Regions from separate parts of the Kribbella sp. NPDC056861 genome, predicted to be linked through region 3. Evidence: riboswitches for the same ligand, from Rfam matches in the RefSeq annotation. Region 3 holds a riboswitch; each other region holds the start of a gene.

Evidence for each region. Region 3 has a riboswitch for ZMP and ZTP ahead of AB0P21_RS00510 (bifunctional 5,10-methylenetetrahydrofolate dehydrogenase/5,10-methenyltetrahydrofolate cyclohydrolase). Riboswitches for the same ligand answer to the same signal wherever they lie in the genome.
Region 1: linked by a shared signal. The riboswitch ahead of AB0P21_RS01100 (glycine hydroxymethyltransferase) and the one ahead of AB0P21_RS00510 (bifunctional 5,10-methylenetetrahydrofolate dehydrogenase/5,10-methenyltetrahydrofolate cyclohydrolase) in region 3 are both predicted to bind ZMP and ZTP.
Region 2: linked by a shared signal. The riboswitch ahead of AB0P21_RS35675 (phosphoribosylaminoimidazolecarboxamide formyltransferase) and the one ahead of AB0P21_RS00510 (bifunctional 5,10-methylenetetrahydrofolate dehydrogenase/5,10-methenyltetrahydrofolate cyclohydrolase) in region 3 are both predicted to bind ZMP and ZTP.

The regions. Positions count from the first base shown of each region.
Region 1 covers NZ_JBFBNQ010000001.1:256,019-262,514, forward strand. Annotated here, with positions in the region: gene AB0P21_RS01080 (amidohydrolase family protein) at 1-543, shown strand, start outside; gene AB0P21_RS01085 (VOC family protein) at 540-1,487, shown strand; gene AB0P21_RS01090 (fumarylacetoacetate hydrolase family protein) at 1,487-2,437, shown strand; gene AB0P21_RS01095 (MBL fold metallo-hydrolase) at 2,469-3,398, shown strand; gene AB0P21_RS01100 (glycine hydroxymethyltransferase) at 3,439-4,887, opposite strand; ZMP/ZTP riboswitch at 4,933-5,016, opposite strand; gene AB0P21_RS01105 (acyl-CoA dehydrogenase family protein) at 5,039-6,496, opposite strand, start outside.
Region 2 covers NZ_JBFBNQ010000008.1:294,759-301,254, forward strand. Annotated here, with positions in the region: gene AB0P21_RS35660 (exo-alpha-sialidase) at 1-736, shown strand, start outside; gene AB0P21_RS35665 (ubiquitin-like small modifier protein 1) at 736-1,020, shown strand; gene AB0P21_RS35670 (cupin domain-containing protein) at 1,373-1,657, shown strand; gene AB0P21_RS35675 (phosphoribosylaminoimidazolecarboxamide formyltransferase) at 1,686-2,882, opposite strand; ZMP/ZTP riboswitch at 2,904-2,989, opposite strand; gene AB0P21_RS35680 (hypothetical protein) at 3,079-4,077, shown strand; gene ilvD (dihydroxy-acid dehydratase) at 4,262-5,947, shown strand; gene AB0P21_RS35690 (acetolactate synthase large subunit) at 6,196-6,496, shown strand, end outside.
Region 3 covers NZ_JBFBNQ010000001.1:99,288-105,783, reverse strand. Annotated here, with positions in the region: gene der (ribosome biogenesis GTPase Der) at 1-245, opposite strand, end outside; gene AB0P21_RS00530 (lysophospholipid acyltransferase family protein) at 238-969, opposite strand; gene cmk ((d)CMP kinase) at 966-1,652, opposite strand; gene AB0P21_RS00520 (prephenate dehydrogenase) at 1,663-2,736, opposite strand; gene aroH (chorismate mutase) at 2,733-3,101, opposite strand; gene AB0P21_RS00510 (bifunctional 5,10-methylenetetrahydrofolate dehydrogenase/5,10-methenyltetrahydrofolate cyclohydrolase) at 3,142-4,008, opposite strand; ZMP/ZTP riboswitch at 4,030-4,120, opposite strand; gene AB0P21_RS00505 (GNAT family protein) at 4,126-4,761, opposite strand; gene AB0P21_RS00500 (NUDIX hydrolase) at 4,805-5,413, opposite strand; gene prcA (proteasome subunit alpha) at 5,410-6,285, opposite strand; gene prcB (proteasome subunit beta) at 6,318-6,496, opposite strand, start outside.

The DNA of each region.
Region 1 (6,496 bases), 160 kb from region 3:
AGGCTCGAACCGTTTTGGGCGCGTGCTGCCGCGACCGGCGCGATCGTGTTCCTGCATCCGTTCGGCTGCTCGCTCGACGAACGGCTCGACCGGTTCTATCTTTCCAACACGGTTGGTCAACCGGTCGAGAACGCCGTGGCGCTGTCCCACCTGATCTTCGCCGGAGTGCTCGACCGGCACCCAGGGCTGCGGATCATCGCGGCCCACGGCGGCGGCTACCTGCCCACCTTTCTCGGCCGATCCGACCACGCCTGGCAGGTCCGGCCGGAGGCGCGTGGTTGTGCCGAACTCCCGAGCAGCTATCTGCGACGGCTGTGGTTCGACTCGCTGGTCCACACCCCCGAGGCGCTCCGCGCGCTGGTCACGGCTGTTGGCCCCGACCGGGTGGTGCTGGGCTCCGATCACCCGTTCGACATGGGCGTCGTCGACCCAGTGGCACGGCTCGTCGCGGCCGGTCTGTCCGACGCCGACCAGTACGCCATCCGCACCGGGAACGCCGAGTTGCTCGGCCTAGCCCCAGCCCTGACCGAGGAGTCCGCATGACCGCGCCCGTACGCCGCCTGATCACCCACCTGCGCCACGTCGATCTCGGGGTGGAGGACCTCGCTACCGAGCGAAACTTCTACACCGGCCTGTGGGGGCTGACCGAGGTCCACAACGACTCCGGGCTCTCGTTCCTCGCCGCCGAAGGCTCACCCGAGCAGTACGTCGTACGGCTGCGTCAGACCACCGACAAGCGGATCGACCTGATCGCCTTCGGTGCCGCCACCCCTGCCGATGTGGACACGCTCGCCATGACGCTGGCGCGCGACGGCGTCCCGCTCGTCTCCGAGCCAAGCGCCGTGAGCACACCGGGTGGCGGCTACGGGTTCCGGTTCTTCGACAACGAGGGCCGTACGGTCGAGGTCTCGGCCGACGTGGAGTTCCGGACGCACCGCAAGATCGAGGAGCGCGAGTCCATCCCGGTCAGGCTCTCGCATGTCGTGGTGAACTCCGCCGACCCGGAAGGCACGGTCGCGTTCTATCAGCGTCACCTGGGTTTCGGGCTGTCCGACGTACTGACTCATCCGCACATGGGCAACATGATGTGGTTCCTGCGCTGCAACGACTGGCACCACAGCTTCGCCGTCGCGCGCTGCCCGCATCCCTCGCTGCACCACGCTTCGTTCGAGTTGCGGGGGATCGACGAGTACATGCGTGGCTCCGGACGGCTGATGCGGGCCGGTGTCGAGAAGCTGTGGGGGCCGGGCCGGCACAAGGCGGGGAACAACACCTTCTCCTACTTCCTCGACCCGCTGGGCAACACGGTCGAGTACACCACCGAGCTCGAGCGGCTCGACGAGGACACCTGGCATCCGAGCCTGCACGACTTCACCGACCCCGAGGTCTCCGACCAGTGGGGAACCGCGAACAGGATGGACGAGTTCGTGGCCAAGAAGTCCTTCAACGACCCGGACAAGGGTCTGTTCCTGGCCCCGCCGGTCTGATGCGCGTCGCAACTGTTGCCGATGGCACTGATATCCGGAGCGGCGTGGTCGTCGGCGCGGAGCTGTACCGATTCCCCGCCGGTACTACGGTCGTCGACCTGCTCCGGTCGGGCACGCTGTACGACGCCGGCGCTGCGGCCCGCGAGCGCGGTGACACCGTCGCGTTGGCCGAGGTGCGTCTGCTGCCGCCGGTGGAGGCTCCGACGGTGCGGGACTTCGTCGCGTTCGAAGAACATGTCGAGGGCATGGTTGCCGCGGGCAATGCGGTGGTGCCACCGGAGTGGTTCGCGGCGCCGACCTTCTATTTCACCAATCCGTACGCCCTGGTTGGATCGGGGGCCGAGGTCGCGGTACCGGCGGGGTGCCGGTTGCTCGACTTCGAGCTGGAGGTCGCGGCGGTGATCGGTACCGCGAGTCGCGATCTGTCGGCCGAACAGGCGCGCGAGCACATCGCGGGGTACACGATCTTCAACGACTGGTCCGCTCGCGATCTCCAGTTCCGGGAGATGAAGGTCAACCTCGGGCCGTGCAAGGGCAAGGACTTCGCCTCGACACTCGGGCCGGTTCTGGTCACCGCGGACGAACTGGAGCCGTATCGCGACGCGGACGGGTTCCTGCGGCTCGCGATGACGGTCGAGGTGAACGGGCGCGAGATCGGCCGGGACCTGCTCTCCAACATGGGGTGGCCGTTCGAGGAGCTGGTCGCCTATGCGTCCCTCGACGCGGAGGTCCGGCCCGGCGACGTACTGGGATCCGGCACATGCGGCAACGGCGGATGCCTGGCCGAGCTGTGGGGGCGAGGCAGTGCCGGTGACCCGCCGGCCCTGGTGCCCGGTGATGTCGTGACGATGACGGTGGAGGGCATCGGGACGATCACCAACACGATCGTCGAGGGGCAGGAATCCCGGCCGATCGCCCCGGCCCGGCGGCGTCCACGCGCTCGTCCGTGAGTTCTCTCCTACCGCTGATCGGAGTTGCCGGATGACCACCCGCCCGACCGCTGAGCCACACGTCGAAGACCTCGGCGGCGGCCTGTTCGCCTACATCCAGCCTGATGGCAGCTGGATGATCAACAACACCGGCTTCCTGGTGGGCTCCAACGGCGTGGTCGCGATCGACTCCTGCTCGACCGAACGGCGTACCCGCGCCTTCGTCGACACCGTCGCCGGCCTCAGCCGCGATCCGATCCACACCTTGCTCAACACCCACAGCCATCCCGATCACACCGCGGGCAACGGCTGGTTCCCCGGCGCGACGATCGTCGCCCACGAACGCACCCGCGCCGACCTGCTCACCGCCCGGACCCTGCCACCGCTGGAGGGCATCTTCGAATCGGTAGCCGAAGGCGACCTCCCCTCAGCGCCACCGTTCCTGACCTACACCGACGGCATCACCCTGTGGGTCGACGACCTCCGCTGCGAGGTCCGCCACGTTGGCACCCCCGCCCACACCACGAACGACTCGATCCTCTGGATCCCGGACCGATCGATCCTCTACGCGGGCGACCTGCTCTTCGCGGGTGGTACCCCGTTCCTGCTGTCCGGCTCGATCGCCGGCGCCATCGCCGTCCTCACCGAGGTGATCGCCCCACTCGGCGCCCGGACGATCGTTCCCGGCCACGGCCCGCTCTGCGGCCCCGAAACAATCTCCGCGACCCTCGGCTACTTGCGCTTCGTCCAGGACCTGGCTTCCCGCGGGATTGACGCCGGCCTGTCCGCACTCGACGCCGCTCGCGAAACAGACCTGGGCGAGTACGCCGGCTGGAGCGAACCGGAGCGAATCGTCGGCAATCTCCACCGCGCCTATGCGGAGGTGCGAGGCGCTGCGCCGGGAGCGCCCATCGACGTGCCGGGCGCCTTCCGGGACATGGTCACCTACAACAACGGCAAACCGTTGACCTGCCGGGCATGAGAACAGCACCCGCCCAAGGGACGGGTGCTGTCTTGATACCTCAGTTCAGGTCGAGGCCTGGGTACAGCGGGTGCTTGTCGAGCAGTTCTGCGGAAGCAGCGCGGACCTTGTCGGCCACGCCGTCAGCAAGCACGTACTTCGCCTTGGATGCGGCGCCGGTCGAGGTCGACGTCGGGGTGACGCTGGACAGCACGTCCACCATCAGCTCAGCGACCTTGTCGAACTCGTCGCCGCCGAAGCCGCGGGTGGTCAGCGCTGGCGTACCGATCCGGACGCCGGAGGTGTACCAGGCGCCGTTCGGGTCGCGCGGGACCGCGTTGCGGTTGGTGACGATACCGGCGTCGAGCAGTGCCGACTCGGCCTGGCGGCCGGTGATGCCGTAGGACGAGACGTCGAGCAGGACCAGGTGGTTCTCGGTGCCGTCCGTGACCAGCTTGACGCCACGCTTCATCAGGCCCTCGGCCAGCGTGACGGCGTTGTCGGCGACGTTCTGCGCGTAGGTCTGGAAGGACGGCTGACGTGCCTCGGCCAGGGCGACGGCCTTGGCCGCCATCACCTGGCTGAGCGGGCCGCCGAGGACCATCGGGCAGCCGCGGTCGACGGCGTCGGCGTACTCCGGCTGGCACAGCACCATGCCGCCGCGCGGGCCGCGGAGCGACTTGTGGGTGGTGGTGGTGGTGACGTGCGCGTGCGGGACCGGGTCGAAGTCGCCGGTGAACACCTTGCCGGCCACGAGTCCGGCGAAGTGCGCCATGTCGACCATCAAGGTGGCGCCGACCTCGTCGGCGATCTCGCGCATCTTGGCGAAGTCGACCTTGCGCGGGTACGCCGAGTAGCCGGCGATCAGGATCAGCGGCTTGAACTCACGGGCCGTCGCGGCGACCTTGTCGTAGTCCAGCAGGCCCGTCTCCGGGTCGGTACCGTACGAGCTCTGGTGGAACATCTTGCCGGAGATGTTCGGCCGGAAACCGTGCGTCAGGTGACCGCCGGCGTCCAGCGACATGCCGAGCATCTTCTGGTCGCCGAGCGCCTTGCGCAGCTTGCCCCAGTCCTCGTCGGACAGGTCGTTGACGTGCTTGGCGCCGACCTCGGCCAGCGCGGGCGACTCGATCCGGTGCGCCAGGATCGCCCAGAAGGCGACCAGGTTGGCGTCGATGCCGGAGTGCGGCTGGACGTAGGCGTGCGGCGCGCCGAAGAGCGCTTTCGCGTGCTCGGCCGCGGTCTGCTCGACGGTGTCGACGTTCTGGCAGCCGGCGTAGAACCGGTGCCCGACGGTGCCCTCGGCGTACTTGTCCGAGAGCCAGTTGCCCATCGTCAGCAAGGTCGCGGGGGAGGCGTAGTTCTCACTCGCGATCAGCTTCAGCGAGGAGCGCTGGTCGGCCAGCTCGGCCTTGATCGCGCCGGCGATGGTGGGTTCGACCGCACCGATCACCTCGAGCGCGTTGCGGTACGCGGCCGACGCGGCGGCGGCGTCGAAGGGTTGAGTCATCTTCGTCTCTCTCCTGAGGTCGCACAGGGTTCACCTGTGACAAGGTCGCGGCACCCAGGCGCACGGTGCCAACGGTCTTTTCGCTCCCCGGTGGTCGATCCCACCTCAGCGCCAGTCGCGACCCGGTAACCCTAGCGTGTGGAGCGCCGCGCTAGAGGACACGGTCGATGATCGGACCGTACGGCGTGGTGCGCGGCAGCGTGCCGAACACGCCACCCCAGTCGCCGGCCAGCCGGGACGCGACGAACGCGTCGGCCACCTCGGGCGTCGAGTGCCGCACCAGCAGCGATGCCTGCAGACACGCGGCCATCCGGGCAGCGAGTCGGCGAGCACCTGCTTCGGCGCCTGCGAGGTCAGAGAGCGCTTCCAGTACGTCGGTGACTGCAGCGTCCAGCCGATGGTCGGCACCTCGCGCCGCGCCGACCTCGAGCAGCCAGGCTTCGAGCGACTCGGGGCGCCGGAGCGCACGCAGTACGTCGAGGGCATTGACCGTGCCGGAGCCTTCCCAGATCGAGTTCAGCGGCGACTCGCGGAACAGCAATGGGAGACCGCTCTCTTCGACGTACCCGTTGCCGCCAAGGCACTCCAGCGCCTCGGCGACCAGGAACGACGTGCGCTTGCAGACCCAGAACTTGGCCAGCGGCAACGCGATCCGGCGGAATGCGGCGGCCTGCTCGTCGCCTGCCAGCGAGGCGTCGACGGCCGCGGCGAGCCGCATCGAGAGAGCGGTTGCTGCCTCGCTCTCGATGGCGAGATCCGCGAGCACGTTCTGCATCGCGGGCTTGTCCTTCAGCAGGCTGCCGAACGCGCTGCGGTGCGCCGTGTGCCAGGTCGCCTCGACCAGCGCCCGGCGCATCAACGCTGCCGAGCCGAGCACGCAGTCGAGCCGGGTGGCGGCGACCATCTCGATGATCGTCCGGACGCCGGCACCCTCGTCACCGAGCCGAAAGCCGACCGTGTCGGTGAACTCGACCTCGCTGGACGCGTTGGACCGGTTGCCGAGCTTGTCCTTCAGCCGCTGCAGGGCGAACACGTTCCGCTTGCCGTCGGCAAGGACCCGCGGGACGACGAAGCAGGTCAGGCCGTCCGCTGCTTGGGCCAGGACGAGAAACACATCGACCTGCGGCGCGGAGCAGAACCACTTGTGCCCGGTGAGCCTGTACTCGCCGTCGCTGCCGGTCGGCGTGGCGGTGGTCAGGTTGGCCCGTACGTCGGAGCCGCCCTGCTTCTCCGTCATCCCCATCCCGGCCAGCGCGCCGGCCTTCTCGGCGGCGGGCAGCCGGCGCGGGTCGTACTGCGAAGCGGCGAGGCGCGGGATCCACTCGTCGGCGAGCTTCTTGTCCGCGCGGAGAGCCGGCACGGCGGCGTACGTCATGGAGATCGGGCAGCCGTGGCCCGGCTCGACCTGGGACCAGACGTAGAAGCCGGCCGCGCGGGTCAGGTGCGGTGACTGTTGGTCACTGGTCCACGGTGCTGCTTGGAGGCCGAAACCGACGGCCTTCTCCATCAGCCAGTGCCAGGACGGATGGAACTCGACCTCGTCGACGCGATTGCCGTAGCGGTCGTGCGTACGCAGTACGGGGGAGTTCTGGTTGGCCGGGAGGGCGTG
Region 2 (6,496 bases), on a different contig from region 3:
GTGGAGGTCGACCGACGGCGGGGTGCGATTCGAGCTGGTGAGCGGACTGTGGGATCACCCGCATCGCAAGGACTGGGGCGCCGGATTCGGCGGTCAGGCGATCCACACCGTGTTGCCACACCCCAGCGATCCGCAACGGATGTCGGTGGCGATGTCGACTGGCGGGGTCTACCAGACCGTCGACGGCGGCGAGACGTGGAAGCCGGCGAATCACGGGATCAAGGCGTACTTCATGCCCGACCCGGATCCCGAGTTCGGTCAGTGTGTCCACAAGCTCGCTGGGCATCCCGACGTGCCGGAGCGGCTGTTCGCGCAGAACCATCACGGGGTCTACCGCTCCGATGACGGCGGCGCGATCTGGAAGTCGATCGCGGACGGACTGCCGTCGGACTTCGGCTTCCCGATCGTGGTGCATCCGCGCGAGCCGGAGACGGTCTACGTCTTCCCGTTGATTGCCGATGGCAACCGGATTCCCGCGGACGCGAAGTGCCGGGTCTACCGTTCCCGCGACGCGGGCTCCACCTGGGAGGCCCTTACGAACGGGTTGCCCGACGTTCCGTCGTACGCGCCGGTACTCCGCGACGCGCTGTGCGTGGACCAAGCTGATCCGGCGGGCGTCTACGTGGGCACGCGGGACGGGTGTGTCTATGCGAGCGCCGATGCGGGTGACACCTGGACCGAGGTCGCTCGTCATCTTCCTGACGTACTGACGGTGCGCGCGGCGGTGCTCGACTGATGGGCGTGGCGGTGAAGCTCCCGACGGTGCTCAGACCGTTCGCTGGGGGAGCGGAGCGGGTGGAGGTCGAGGTGGCGGGCGAGGTCACTGTGGGGAAGGTGTTCGCGGCATTGGAGGTGGAGCATCCGGCGTTGCGGCGGCGGTTGACTGACGATCAGGGGGCGCTTCGTCGGCATGTGAATGTGTTTCTTGGCAATGACAATGTTCGAGATCTGAAGGCTCTTGATACTCCGCTGGCTGACGGCGATGAGTTGCTGATCCTGCCCAGCGTTGCTGGGGGTTGAGGGGGAGGGGGGAGGAGGCGTCGTCGAGGGCGGGTGTGGGCGGTGGTGCCGGGATCGCCTGTCCTGCTCGGGTTTCGGTGGCGGTGATGCCGGGGCGGGTTGACCTGCCGGGGTGTCGGCGGCGTGGTGCCTAGGTGGGTCGGCATGGCGGGCTGCTGGCGTGTGGTGTTGGGATGGGTTGACCTGGCAGGTGCCGGTGGTGCTGGGGGTGTTTTCGCCCGGCTGGGTTGGACATGTGGGGCTGGCTGGTGGGATCCGGCTGGGCGGCGGCTGCGTACGGGTGGGTATGACTTTGCGACGGTTGTTTGCGGATGAGGAGGGGAAAGCGCGGTTCGAGTCGTGGGAGCCGGCGTTGAGCCCTGAGGTGCCTGGGCCGGGGGAGTTGAGCGTTTCGGCGCCGCTGCCGGCTGTGACGGCGATGGTGGTGCGGGCTCCCGCTGGTGGTGGGCATCCAGAGCAGCCGGAAGCTGGGCGGCGGCTGGTCGTGGTGCTGTCGGGTGAGTGCGAGGTGATCACCGGTGGCGAGACGGTGGTTGGCCGTCCGGGTGACTTGCTGTTGGTCGAGGACACCACCGGGATCGGTCATGCCAGTAGGACAAGCACCGGCTTCGAAGCGCTCATGATCGTGTTTCCTTGAGCTCTCGCTGCCAATCGGTGTTGGTCCGTTAGTGGTGGAAGAGGCGAATGCCGGTTTGGGAGAGGGTGATGCCGAGGGCTGCGCAGGCTGCGGTGACCTCGGGGGCGCGGATGGAGCCACCGGGCTCGGCCAGGTGGCGTACTCCGTGGCGGTGGGCTTCCTCGACGTTGTCGGCGAATGGGATTGCGCCGTCCGAGACCATCGCGACGTTCGTCAGTTGAGCGAGCCAGGTTGTGCGGTCGTCGGCGGAGAGGTGGTCGACCGCGGCCAGTTGGTGGTTGATGCGAGCGGATAGCGGGAGGCTCGTCGTCAGTTGTGGGGCCGCGTTGTGCTGTGGGTCGGATTTGTGCGAGTCGGGCGACGCGGGCTCGGTGGAGTCGGCGGCTGCGGTGGTTGCAGGGGGCGCGGCGGCTGCGGTGACTGCGCGGCGGAGCCACCAGGTATCCGCCTTCTGGCCGGCTAGGCGGGTGCAGTCGATGCGGGATTGCTGGCCTGCGCCGATGCCGATCGTCATCCCGTCTTTCAGGAAGGCGATCGAGTTGGACTGGGTGTAGCGGAGCACGATCAAGCCCAGCAGGAGGTCCCGCGCGGCTGAGTCGGGTAGGTCGGGGAGGAGTAGGGAGCGGGTCAGGGGTTCGGTGTCGCGGTGTTGGGTGAGCTTGAGGCCGAAGAGTTCGCGGACCTCCTCGGCGGGAGGCTCGAAGTCGGGGTCGGCCTCGAGGACCAGGAAGGTGCCGCGCTTCTTCGCGGCCAGGATGTCGAGCACGCCGTCGTCGTAGCCGGGCGCGATGATGCCGTCGCAGGTCAGTCGTTTCAGCAGATTCGCCAGGTCGCGATCGACTGGGTGGGAGACGGCGACGAAGTCTCCGTACGACGATTTGGGGTCGGCGTCGCGGGCTCGGAGGTACGCGCTGGTGACCGGCGAGACGGTGTCGACCGCGTACGTCGTACGGATGGTCTCGTCGAGTGGGCCGGCCAGCGCGGCGCCTGCGGGGGAGACGTGTTTGAAGGAAGCCGCAGCCGGTACGCCGAAAGCGTGGCTCGCCTCTCGCACGAGTTGCCACGCGTTCAAGGCGTCGAGGATGTTGATGTACGACGGCGATCCGTGCCGGACGGTGAAAGGGCCTGCCTCTGACGCGCTTGCCTGTCGCCCGGACCGGGGTGGCGATCCGATCACCGAGACGTGGGCGGGCTGATGTGGGTTCATTCCGTAGCGCAGGTGCATCGCGAGCCTCCGAGGGTGAGTCGGAGGCGCCCAGGCGGACGACGCCTTCACTTGCCGGAACGTTCGCTCCCCGGTGGTGCTCCACCTCGCCAGTCGCGAACGCTGATCCGAGCCTAGCTGCTGCGCGTTCTGCAACAACGTGCAACGACCGTCGACGTAAGCCTTTAGGAGCACGGAGCGCGCCTAGCATCCAGGGATGGACCACTCTCCACGGAAGCCGGCAGCGGTGATCAGTACCGATGAGCTGCGGCTTGATCAGGCGTGGAGCGATCTGGATCTCGATGCTGCTTGCGCTGCGGTTCGGCGTGGGGATCTGGCCGGTGGGATGGTGCTGCTGAAGAAGACGCCGGCGAGTCTCGACGTTCGGTCGATTCGGGTGTTCGGGCTGGGGCAGGCGGCGATCGGGCGTAGTGAGTTGCTGGAGATGCGGCTTACGGCGCGGCCGCGTGATCCTGATCTGTTGCTGTGGCTCGGGCAGACGTTGGTTGCTGAGGCTTGGGAGGTGCGGAGGAGTGCGGCGGCTGAACATGTGTCTGGGCAGCGGGCGGCGACTTTCCAGCAGATCCTCAAGCGTGCGTCCGTCGCTTTGAGGGCGGCGATCGACGCGGCGCCGGATGATGCGGTGCCGTGGGAGGTTCTGCAGTGGGCTGCGTTGGGGATGCAGAAGGAGTCGCTGGAGAAGGAGTTCATCTTCGACAGTGCGGTTGAGCGGAATCCGGATTCGTTCGCGGCACATGTGGGTCGGGTGCAGGTGCTGGCGCCGAAGTGGTCCGTTCTTGAGCTGGGTGAGTTGGTGGGGTTTGGTGAATTGGTTGCTGGAAAGGCCAAGCCTGGTTCGGTTTTGGGTGCTGTTCTTGCTTATGTGATTGCTGAGGTCTATCTCGACGTGATGGCGGACGGCTCCGCGGCCAAGGTGCGGCGTCTCACTCGCGAGGTCGGCAACCAGCGGGAGGCCGTCCTTGCCGCTCGGGACAGGTGGTGGGTCGTCGATCGGGTTGCTGAGGCTCCGGATGTTGCGGCGCATGGAGCCATGGCGTTCGCGCTCAAGGTCACCGGCGCCAGTGGCGCCGCGATGGAGCATGCTGCGCTGACCGGGGGCAGGATCGAAACCCTGCCGTGGGCCTATACCCAGACCACCTCGACCGGTGACCCGCTGGTCGGCTTCGCGACCGCCGTCGCCAACAACATGAGCTGACCGCACGCCGCAGCCAGCACCCCGCGGCAGCACGCCGCAGCAGCACGCCGCAGCAGCACCCCATGGCAACACGCCGCAGCGGCACCCCGCAGCAGCACCCGCGGCGCGCGTGAGCGGCGATTCAGCGCAGTACTGGACAGGGGGTCACCAGTCTCATTCGCCCGACGCTCTTACAGTGAGCGGTATGTCGAACACGCCTGATATCAAGCCGCGGAGCCGCACGGTCACCGATGGGCTGGAGGCGACTGCCTCGCGGGGCATGTTGCGCGCCGTCGGGATGGGGGACGACGACTGGGTCAAGCCGCAGATCGGCGTCGCCTCCAGCTGGAACGAGATCACCCCCTGCAACCTCTCGCTCGACCGGCTCGCGAAGGCGGTCAAGGACGGCGTTCACGCGGCCAAGGGATATCCGCTGGAGTTCGGCACGATCAGCGTCTCCGACGGCATCTCGATGGGCCATGTCGGGATGCACTACTCGCTGGTGAGCCGCGAGATCATCGCTGACTCCGTCGAGACGGTGATGGAGGCGGAGCGGCTCGACGGTTCGGTGCTGCTGGCCGGCTGCGACAAGTCGCTGCCCGGCATGTTGATGGCCGCCGCGCGCCTCGATCTGGCCAGCGTCTTCCTGTACGCCGGTTCGATCATGCCCGGCAAGCTGGGCGACAAGGACGTCACGATCATCGACGCCTTCGAGGCTGTCGGCGCCTGCGCGCGGGGGCTGATCACCCGTGAGGAGGTCGACGCCGTCGAGCGGGCGATCTGCCCGGGTGAGGGCGCCTGCGGTGGCATGTACACCGCGAACACGATGGCGTCCGCCGCCGAGGCGCTCGGGATGTCGCTGCCCGGTTCGGCCGCGCCGCCTGCTGTGGACAGAAGAAGAGACGGTTTCGCGCGCAAGTCCGGCGAAGCGGTGGTCAACCTGCTCACCAAGGGGATCACGGCCCGGCAGATCCTCACCAAGGAGGCGTTCGAGAACGCGATCGCCGTGGTGATGGCGCTCGGCGGTTCGACCAACGCAGTACTGCACCTGCTCGCGATCGCCCGCGAGGCCGAGGTCGATCTCACTCTCGACGACTTCAACCGGGTCGGCGACAAGGTCCCGCACCTGGGTGACCTGAAGCCGTTCGGCCGCTACGTGATGACGGACGTCGACCGCGTCGGCGGCATCCCGGTCGTGATGCGCGCGCTGCTCGACGCCGGACTGCTGCACGGCGACTGCCTGACGGTGACCGGCAAGACGATGGCCGAGAACCTGGCCGAGATCGCTCCGCCGGACATCGACGGCACGATCATCCGCGCGCTGGACAAGCCGATCCACCGCACCGGCGGCATCACCATCCTCAAGGGCAGCCTGGCTCCGGACGGCGCCGTGGTGAAGAGCGCCGGGTTCGACGAAGACGTCTTCGAAGGGACCGCGCGCGTCTTCGACGGCGAGCGCGGCGCGATGGACGCGGTCGCGGACGGTTCGCTGAAGGCCGGTGACGTCGTGGTGATCCGCTACGAGGGCCCGAAGGGCGGTCCGGGGATGCGCGAGATGCTCGCCGTCACCGGTGCGATCAAGGGCGCCGGCCTCGGCAAGGACGTGTTGCTGCTGACCGACGGCCGCTTCTCCGGCGGTACGACGGGACTGTGCGTCGGCCACGTCGCGCCCGAGGCCGTGGACGGCGGACCGATCGCGTTCGTCCGCGACGGCGACCGGATCACCCTGGACGTCAAGAACCGCACCCTGGACCTGCACGTGGAGCCGGCCGAGCTCGAACGACGCAGCCAGGGCTGGACGCCGAAGGAGCCCGCGATCACCCGGGGCGTGCTCGGCAAGTACCGCAGGCTGGTCACCTCCGCCTCCGAGGGCGCTGTCTGCATCTCCTAGACTGACCTAAACGTAAGACGGTCATCTCAATCCATGAGATGGAACTGTGTCAGGCTTGACCGGATCGAGAGGAGTCGGCGAAGGTGACTGCATGCGATCGATTCTTCTCGTACTTGTGCGGCGCGCCGACTGACGCGACCTTCGAGTCGAGCGCGCCCCCTCAGCCCACCCGGCAGAGGGGGCTTTTTCTTTGGAAAAAGCAGCAGTCTTTTGTGAAGCAACAGCAGTGACGACCAAGGGAAGGCACCATGAGTGAGCAGTTGACCGGGGCACAGGCTCTGATCCGCGCACTGGAACATGCCGGAGTGGACACCGTCTTCGGCATCCCGGGCGGCGCGATCCTCCCGGCGTACGATCCGATGCTCGACTCGACCCAGATCCGCCACATCCTGGTACGTCACGAGCAGGGCGCCGGCCACGCCGCCCAGGGCTACGCCTCGGCCACCGGCAAGACCGGCGTCTGCATGGCGACCTCCGGCCCCGGCGCGACGAACCTGGTGACGCCGATCGCCGACGCCTACATGGACTCGGTGCCGCTGGTCGCGATCA
Region 3 (6,496 bases):
CAGCCGCCGGTGTCGACCAGGGTGAAGCCGCGGCCGGCCCAGTTGGCGTCGTACGAGACGCGGTCGCGAGTGACGCCCGGGGTGTCCTCGACCACCGCCTCGCGGCGGCCGATGATCCGGTTCACCAGCGTCGACTTGCCGACGTTCGGCCGGCCGACGATTGCCACGACCGGCATCGGCCCGGTGTCTTCGCGTTCGTGGGTCGGCTGCGCGTCGAACTCGTAGCCGGTGGGCAGGTCACTCATCAGGATCCTTCTGGTCTGGCACGCCCGGGAGCGGGTGGCCGGTGGCTTCGACGGCCGCCTGCACATGGGCTCGCAACACGTCGCCGATCTGGTCGGCAACCGCGCGTACGTCGACCTGCCTCCGGGGAAATGATACGCGGTCCACCGTGAAGGTCTCGCCATATACCACGTCGACCCGGCTGCCCCGGGGCGGATAGATCTCGATATCGCCGCCCGGCTGCCGGGTCCCGAGCAGCGCGACAGGCAGGATCGGCGCGCCGGTGACCATCGCCAGGTACGCCACTCCCCCATGCACCTGGCGGAAGTCGCCCGGCCCGCGAGTGCCCTCCGGGTAGACGCTCAGCACCCGGCGTTCACGCAGGATCTGGATCGCCCGGCGGATCGCGCGGACGTCGTACTGCGAACGGTCGACCGCGATCTGGCCGGCCCGGTGCAGCAGCACTCCCTGGAACCCGTGGAAGGCCTCGATCTTGCCCAGCTGGTGCATCATCCGGGGCGCGGTCGAGCCCAGCAACGGCCCGTCGAGCAGGCCGAGGTGGTTGGGAGCGACCAGTACCGGCCCGGTCCGCGGGAACCGCTCCTCGTGGTGGATGGTGAGGTCGTAGCGCCAGCGCACGTACGGCTCGACCAGATGGCGGACGATGCTGCCCAGCCGGTACGGGATGGCAGGCAGGTCGTCGGTCCGGGGCAGTTCCTGCTGCCCGGTCAGTTCGTCAGCTGTCATGAAGTCAGGTCGCGTGGTGCGGCCTCAGCCTCCTTCGCCAGTCGGCAGATCACGTCGATCACTTCTTCCAACGTCAGATGGGTCGAATCGATTTCCACCGCGCCGTCCGAGGCGACCTGGAACTGCGAGACGGTCGAGTCGTCGGCGTCACGCCGGACGATCTGGTCCCGCAACTGCTCCGCGGTCACCGAGCCCTCGGCCAACTCCGCCTTGCGGCGCGCCATCCGGGCGTCCTGGTCCGCGGTCAGCAGCACCTTCAGCTCCGCCTGCGGCGCCACCACGGTCGCGATGTCACGCCCCTCGACCACGGCACCACCCGTCGGCTGAGAAGCGTCGATCAGCTCGCGCTGCCGCCGGATCAACTCAGCCCGTACTTCGAGGTTGGTGGCGATCTTGCTGACACTGGCACTGATCCGCGGGTCGCGGATCGCCTCGGTGACATCGACCCCGTCGGCCGCGAACCGCCCGCGCTCCGGATCGGTGCTGATCGACAGCTCGACCGCCCGGGCCCGCTCGGCGACCGCGCCGAGGTCGTCCAGGTCGAGCCCGTGCTCCAGCGCCGACCAGGTGACAGCGCGGTACATCGCACCGGTGTCCAGGTACTGCAGCCCGAGCCGGGTCGCGACTCCGCGGGCCGTGCTCGACTTACCGGACCCGCTCGGGCCGTCAACAGCGATGATCATGGGCCGAAGATTACCGGTGGACGGCCCAGCCCCGCTCGGTCAGTACCCCGACCAGCTGATCCACCGACGCCGGTTTGACCGACAACTCGACCTCACCGACCGGGCGGCCCGGGCTGTGATCGATCCGCAGGTCCTCGACGTTGGCGCCGGACGCGGCCGCATCCGCGAACAACCGGGCCAGCTGGCCGGGCCGGTCGGGGATGGTGACCAGCACCGGGACCAGCTCGATGTGCGGGGCGCCGTGCTTGCCCGGCACCCGGATCGCGCCGGAGACACCGCGGTTCAGCACCGCGGTCACCTCGTCGGTCGCCTCTTCCTTGCCCAAGGCAATGAGCAGCCGGTCGAGCTCGTCCCGGATCCCTTCCAGCAGGCCGCTCAACGCGGGCGAGTTGGCGGAGACGATCTGCGTCCACAGGCCAGGGTCACCGGCCGCGATCCGCGTGACATCGCGGACACCCTGTCCGGACAGCTCGAGGTGAGCAGCCGGTGCGTCGACCAGCGTGCCTGCGGCGAGCGACGACATCAGTTGTGGCAGGTGCGAGACGCGGGCCACCGCGAGGTCGTGGTCGGCCACCGACAGCTCGACCGTACGAGCACCGGCGGCCACGGCGAGCCGCCGTACCAGCTCGATCGCGTCCAGGTCGCTGTTCTCGTGCGGGGTGATGGCCCAGGTCGCGCCCTCGAACAGGTCAGCGCGGCCGGCCAATGGGCCGCTTCGCTCGGAGCCGGCCATCGGGTGGCTGCCGACGTACCGGGCGAGGTCTTCGGGCTTGGCGACCAGGGCACGTGCGTCGAAGAGCGGCTTGCCCTTCACGCTGGCGGCATCGGTGACGATCGCGTCGGTTTGCTGGAGCTGCTCGACGATCACCGCCCCGACGTGGTCCGGCGGGACGGCGACGACGACCAGTTGCGGCTCGATCTGGACCAGCCGCGAACCGGCCCCGATCCGCTCGGCCATCAGGGCGTTGTCGGGGCTGGCGTCCACCAGCTCGACCACGACCCCGAGCCGGCTCAGCGCGAGACCGATCGACGTACCGATCAGGCCGGTGCCGACGATCCGCACCGGGCCGCGCAGCTCGGTCACTGGGCGCCGGTCAGGTCGGGGCGCAGGCTGACGGCGCCGTGCAGGTAGACGTGCTGGATCTTCTCCCGCGACCGCGGCGAGTCCGCGTGCACCATCATCCGGACCACTCGCGGCAACGCGTGCGGGACGTTGATCTCCTGCATGCACATCAGCGGTACGTCGGTCAGGCCGACCTGCCGCCCGGCCACCGCCGGAAACTCCGACCGCAGATCGGGCGTGACGGTGAACAGGATGCTGATCAGGTCCTCCGACTCCAGCTCGTTGGCCTCCAGCACGGCCCTGACCAGCTCGGCGGACCGCTCGAGCAGATGCTCGCGCTCGTCCACCTCGAGCTGGGTGGCACCCCGGATCGCCCGTACCGCCACAGCTACTGCCTCCTCGATCGATGGTGTTGCTGTCTCAACACTAGGACAGAACGTCCACCGGATGCGCGACCGTCTCGGATTCCGCGGCCTCGACGGTCTGCTCCAGCAGCAGCGCGATGGTCATCGGCCCGACCCCGCCAGGAACCGGCGTGATCAGGCTCGCCACCTGTGAGGCCTCCTCGAAGTGCACGTCGCCGACGTTGCCTTCGTTGTATCCGGCATCGATCACGACGACGCCCGGCTTCAGCCAGTCGCCGCGGACGAAGTTCGCCCGGCCGACCGCGGCGACGACGATGTCCGCCGTCCTGACGATCGAGGCCAGGTCGCGGGTCTTGGAGTGGGTGTAGGTGACGGTCGCGTTCGATGCCAGCAGCAACATCCCGGCTGGCTTGCCGAGGATCGGGCTGCGGCCGATCACGACCGCGTGCGCGCCTTCCAGCGGTACGTCGTACGCCTGCAGCAACCGGAGGATGCCACCCGGCGTACAGGAGACGAAGCCGGGCTCACCGAACGCCATCGCGGCGAAGCCGTGCATCGTCACGCCGTCGACGTCCTTGGCCGGAGCGATCGCCTCGAACGCGGCCCGCTCGTCGATCTGCGCCGGGACCGGGTGCTGCAGCAGGATGCCGTGCACCTCAGGATCGTTGGAAAGTTTGTGTAGTTCGGCAACCAGTTCTTCGGTGGTCGTCTCGGCGGGCAGCACGACACTGCGCGAGCCGATGCCGGCCTTCTTGCTCCGGTTCTGCTTCATCCGGACGTAGGTGGCCGAGGCCGGGTCGTCCCCGACCAGCACCGTCGCGAGACAGGGCTGGACGCCGGTCTCGTCGTACAGCTTCTTGGCCCGCTCCCCCGCCTTGGTCACCATCTCGGCGGCCAGGTCGGTCCCGATCATCAGTTTGGCACTCACGCGTACTCCTCTGGACAGAAGTCTGAATGCCCAGGCGCGCGGCTCGGCCGACTCGATGCGGCAGACCGTTCCCCGGTGGTCATCCACCTCAACGCCAGTCGCGGTCCGTCGAGCAGTTTACTGCCCGCCGAAAGACTCCCTGCACTGCTCCAGCCCCTCGACCCGTACTGCGCGCGGCCGCCAGTCGGCGAGGGTGAGTCGCAGACGGTCCGAGATCACCACTTCTCCGTGCAACACGTCGCGGGAGATGCCGTCGGGCTGATAACCGAGCTTGCGAGAGACCGCCTGCGAACCGTGGTTGTCCTGGAACACCTCCGACAGCGCCGCCTCGGCTCCGAGCTGCGCGAAGGCGAGGTGCAGCAGCGCAGTACGGGCTTCGGTGCCGTAGCCCTTGCCGTGATGAGCCAGACCCAGCCAGGACTCGGTGCGCACTTCCCGCAGTACTGCGAATTCGCGGGCCTTCAGCGTGACCAACCCGATCGGCAGGTCGTCGCGGAACACGGCCAGCTCCAGCGCCCAGTTGTCCGGCGACCACGCGCCGAGGCGGTTCCAGTGTTGCTGCAGCACGTACTGCGCCCGCTCGGCCGGCTCGAGATCCGTCCAGGGAGTGAGGAACGGGCGCTCGCCAGGCTTGTGCACGCCAGCCGCGGCGAGGTCGGCCAGCTCCGCCAGTTCGTCCTCGGCCGGTTGGCGCAGGACGAGTCGCTCGGTGGTGAGGCGAAGGTTGCGCAACGGCCAGCGGTCAGTCAGCACGCGGACATCCTCGGACCTCGCCTGGTGCTGAGCAACTGGTTTGCTAGAGCAGACCGGCGTGATCCAGGGCGAAGTACGCCGCGTCGGTGCCGGTCATCGTCCCCGGGGTGCGGAGATCGGCCAGGAACTCGGCGATGGTCAGCTCGGCCGGCACACAGTCCTCGAACTCGTCGAGCGACTGCTTGCCGTCCGGCCGGCAGCCGCGGGCGACCGCGACGTGCTTGCGGTAGACGGAGGACGCGCCGGACCACATCCATCCCACGATCTCGATCGACTCGCAGGTGTAGCCGGTCTCCTCTTCCAACTCCCGGCGACCCGCGTCGGCCGGTTCCTCGCCCGGGTCGATCAGCCCGCCGGGGAGGTTGGTCACCACCTGGTCGGGGCCGGCCCGGAACATCCGCACGACCACGATCTTGCCGTCAGGCGTCAGCGGGAGCACGGCAACACCGCCGCTGACCCCTGCGTTGAGTGCTGGGCCGAAGACATCCCAGTCGGCTTCCTGCCCGTTCGGCATCCGGTAGCGCCGCTTCCGCACGGTGAGAAACCCGTCGTACCCCGGCTCCTCGTCGAGCAGGACCCACGGCTCAGGGTCACCTGGACGAACGCCGTCCGCCCCAGAAGTATCTGGGGCGGACGGCGAAGAACTCGTCACAGCGGGCGGTCGGTGTCCGGGTTTTCCGGCGGGGCGATCGGAGTGTCGTCCTCAGCCGGCGGCGCCACCGGGGCGTCGTCGGCGGAGTCGCTCTCGTAGCTGCCACCGTTGACCGGCTGGGCCGACTCGGCGTGCGTCGCCGGCTCGGCATTACCGGCCGGAGAGGTGTCCGGGCGCGACTCGGCCAGGATCCGGGCCAGCGTCTCATCCGAGATCCGCTTGAACTTGCGCACCTGGGTGCGGGTCCGGTCGAGGATGGCGACCTCGATCTGATCCGGCTCCAACTGGCGTACCTCGGTGCCCTCGTGCCCGAGCGCGTCCACCGCCAGGCGCAGCGCGCCCGCCAGCGAGATGCCCTCGGAGTAGTGCTCACCGACGTACTCCGCGACCTGCTCGGCCGGGCCGCCCATCACGGCGTAACCGCGGACGTCCGCGATCGAGCCGTCGTAAGTGAGCCGGTAGATCGTGTCCTCGGCGGTGCTGGCGCCGACCTCGGCGACCAGGATCTCGACCTCGAGCGGCTTCTCACCACCGGAGGAGAAGATCGCGCCGAGGGTCTGGGCGTAGGCGTTGGCCAGCGCCCGGCCGGTGACGTCGCGCCGGTCGTAGGAGTACCCCCGCATGTCGGCCAGCCGCACACCGGCGATCCGCAGGTTCTCGAACTCGTTGTAGCGACCGACCGCGGCGAAGGCCAGCCGGTCGTAGATCTCGGCCACCTTGTGCAGGGCCGGGGACCGGTTCTCCGCCACGAACAGGATGCCGTCGGCATACTGCAGGGCGATCGCGCTGCGACCCTTCGCGATGCCCTTGCGGGCGAAGTCGGCCCGGTCCCGCATCAACTGTTCGGGCGAGACGTAGAACGGCGTACTCATCTAGGGTGTCGTCCTCTATCAGTCGATGGTGGTCAGGTGAGGGGCGCGGCCGGGCCGTCGGGACGCACTTGCCGGGCCGCCATGACGGTGTCGACCAGCTCGCCGACCTCCTCGGCCGGCAGCCGCCGGTAGCCGTCGGCGGTGACCACACCGATCACCGGGAAGATCCGCCGCAGCATGTCCGGACCACCGGTCGCCGAGTCGTCGTCGG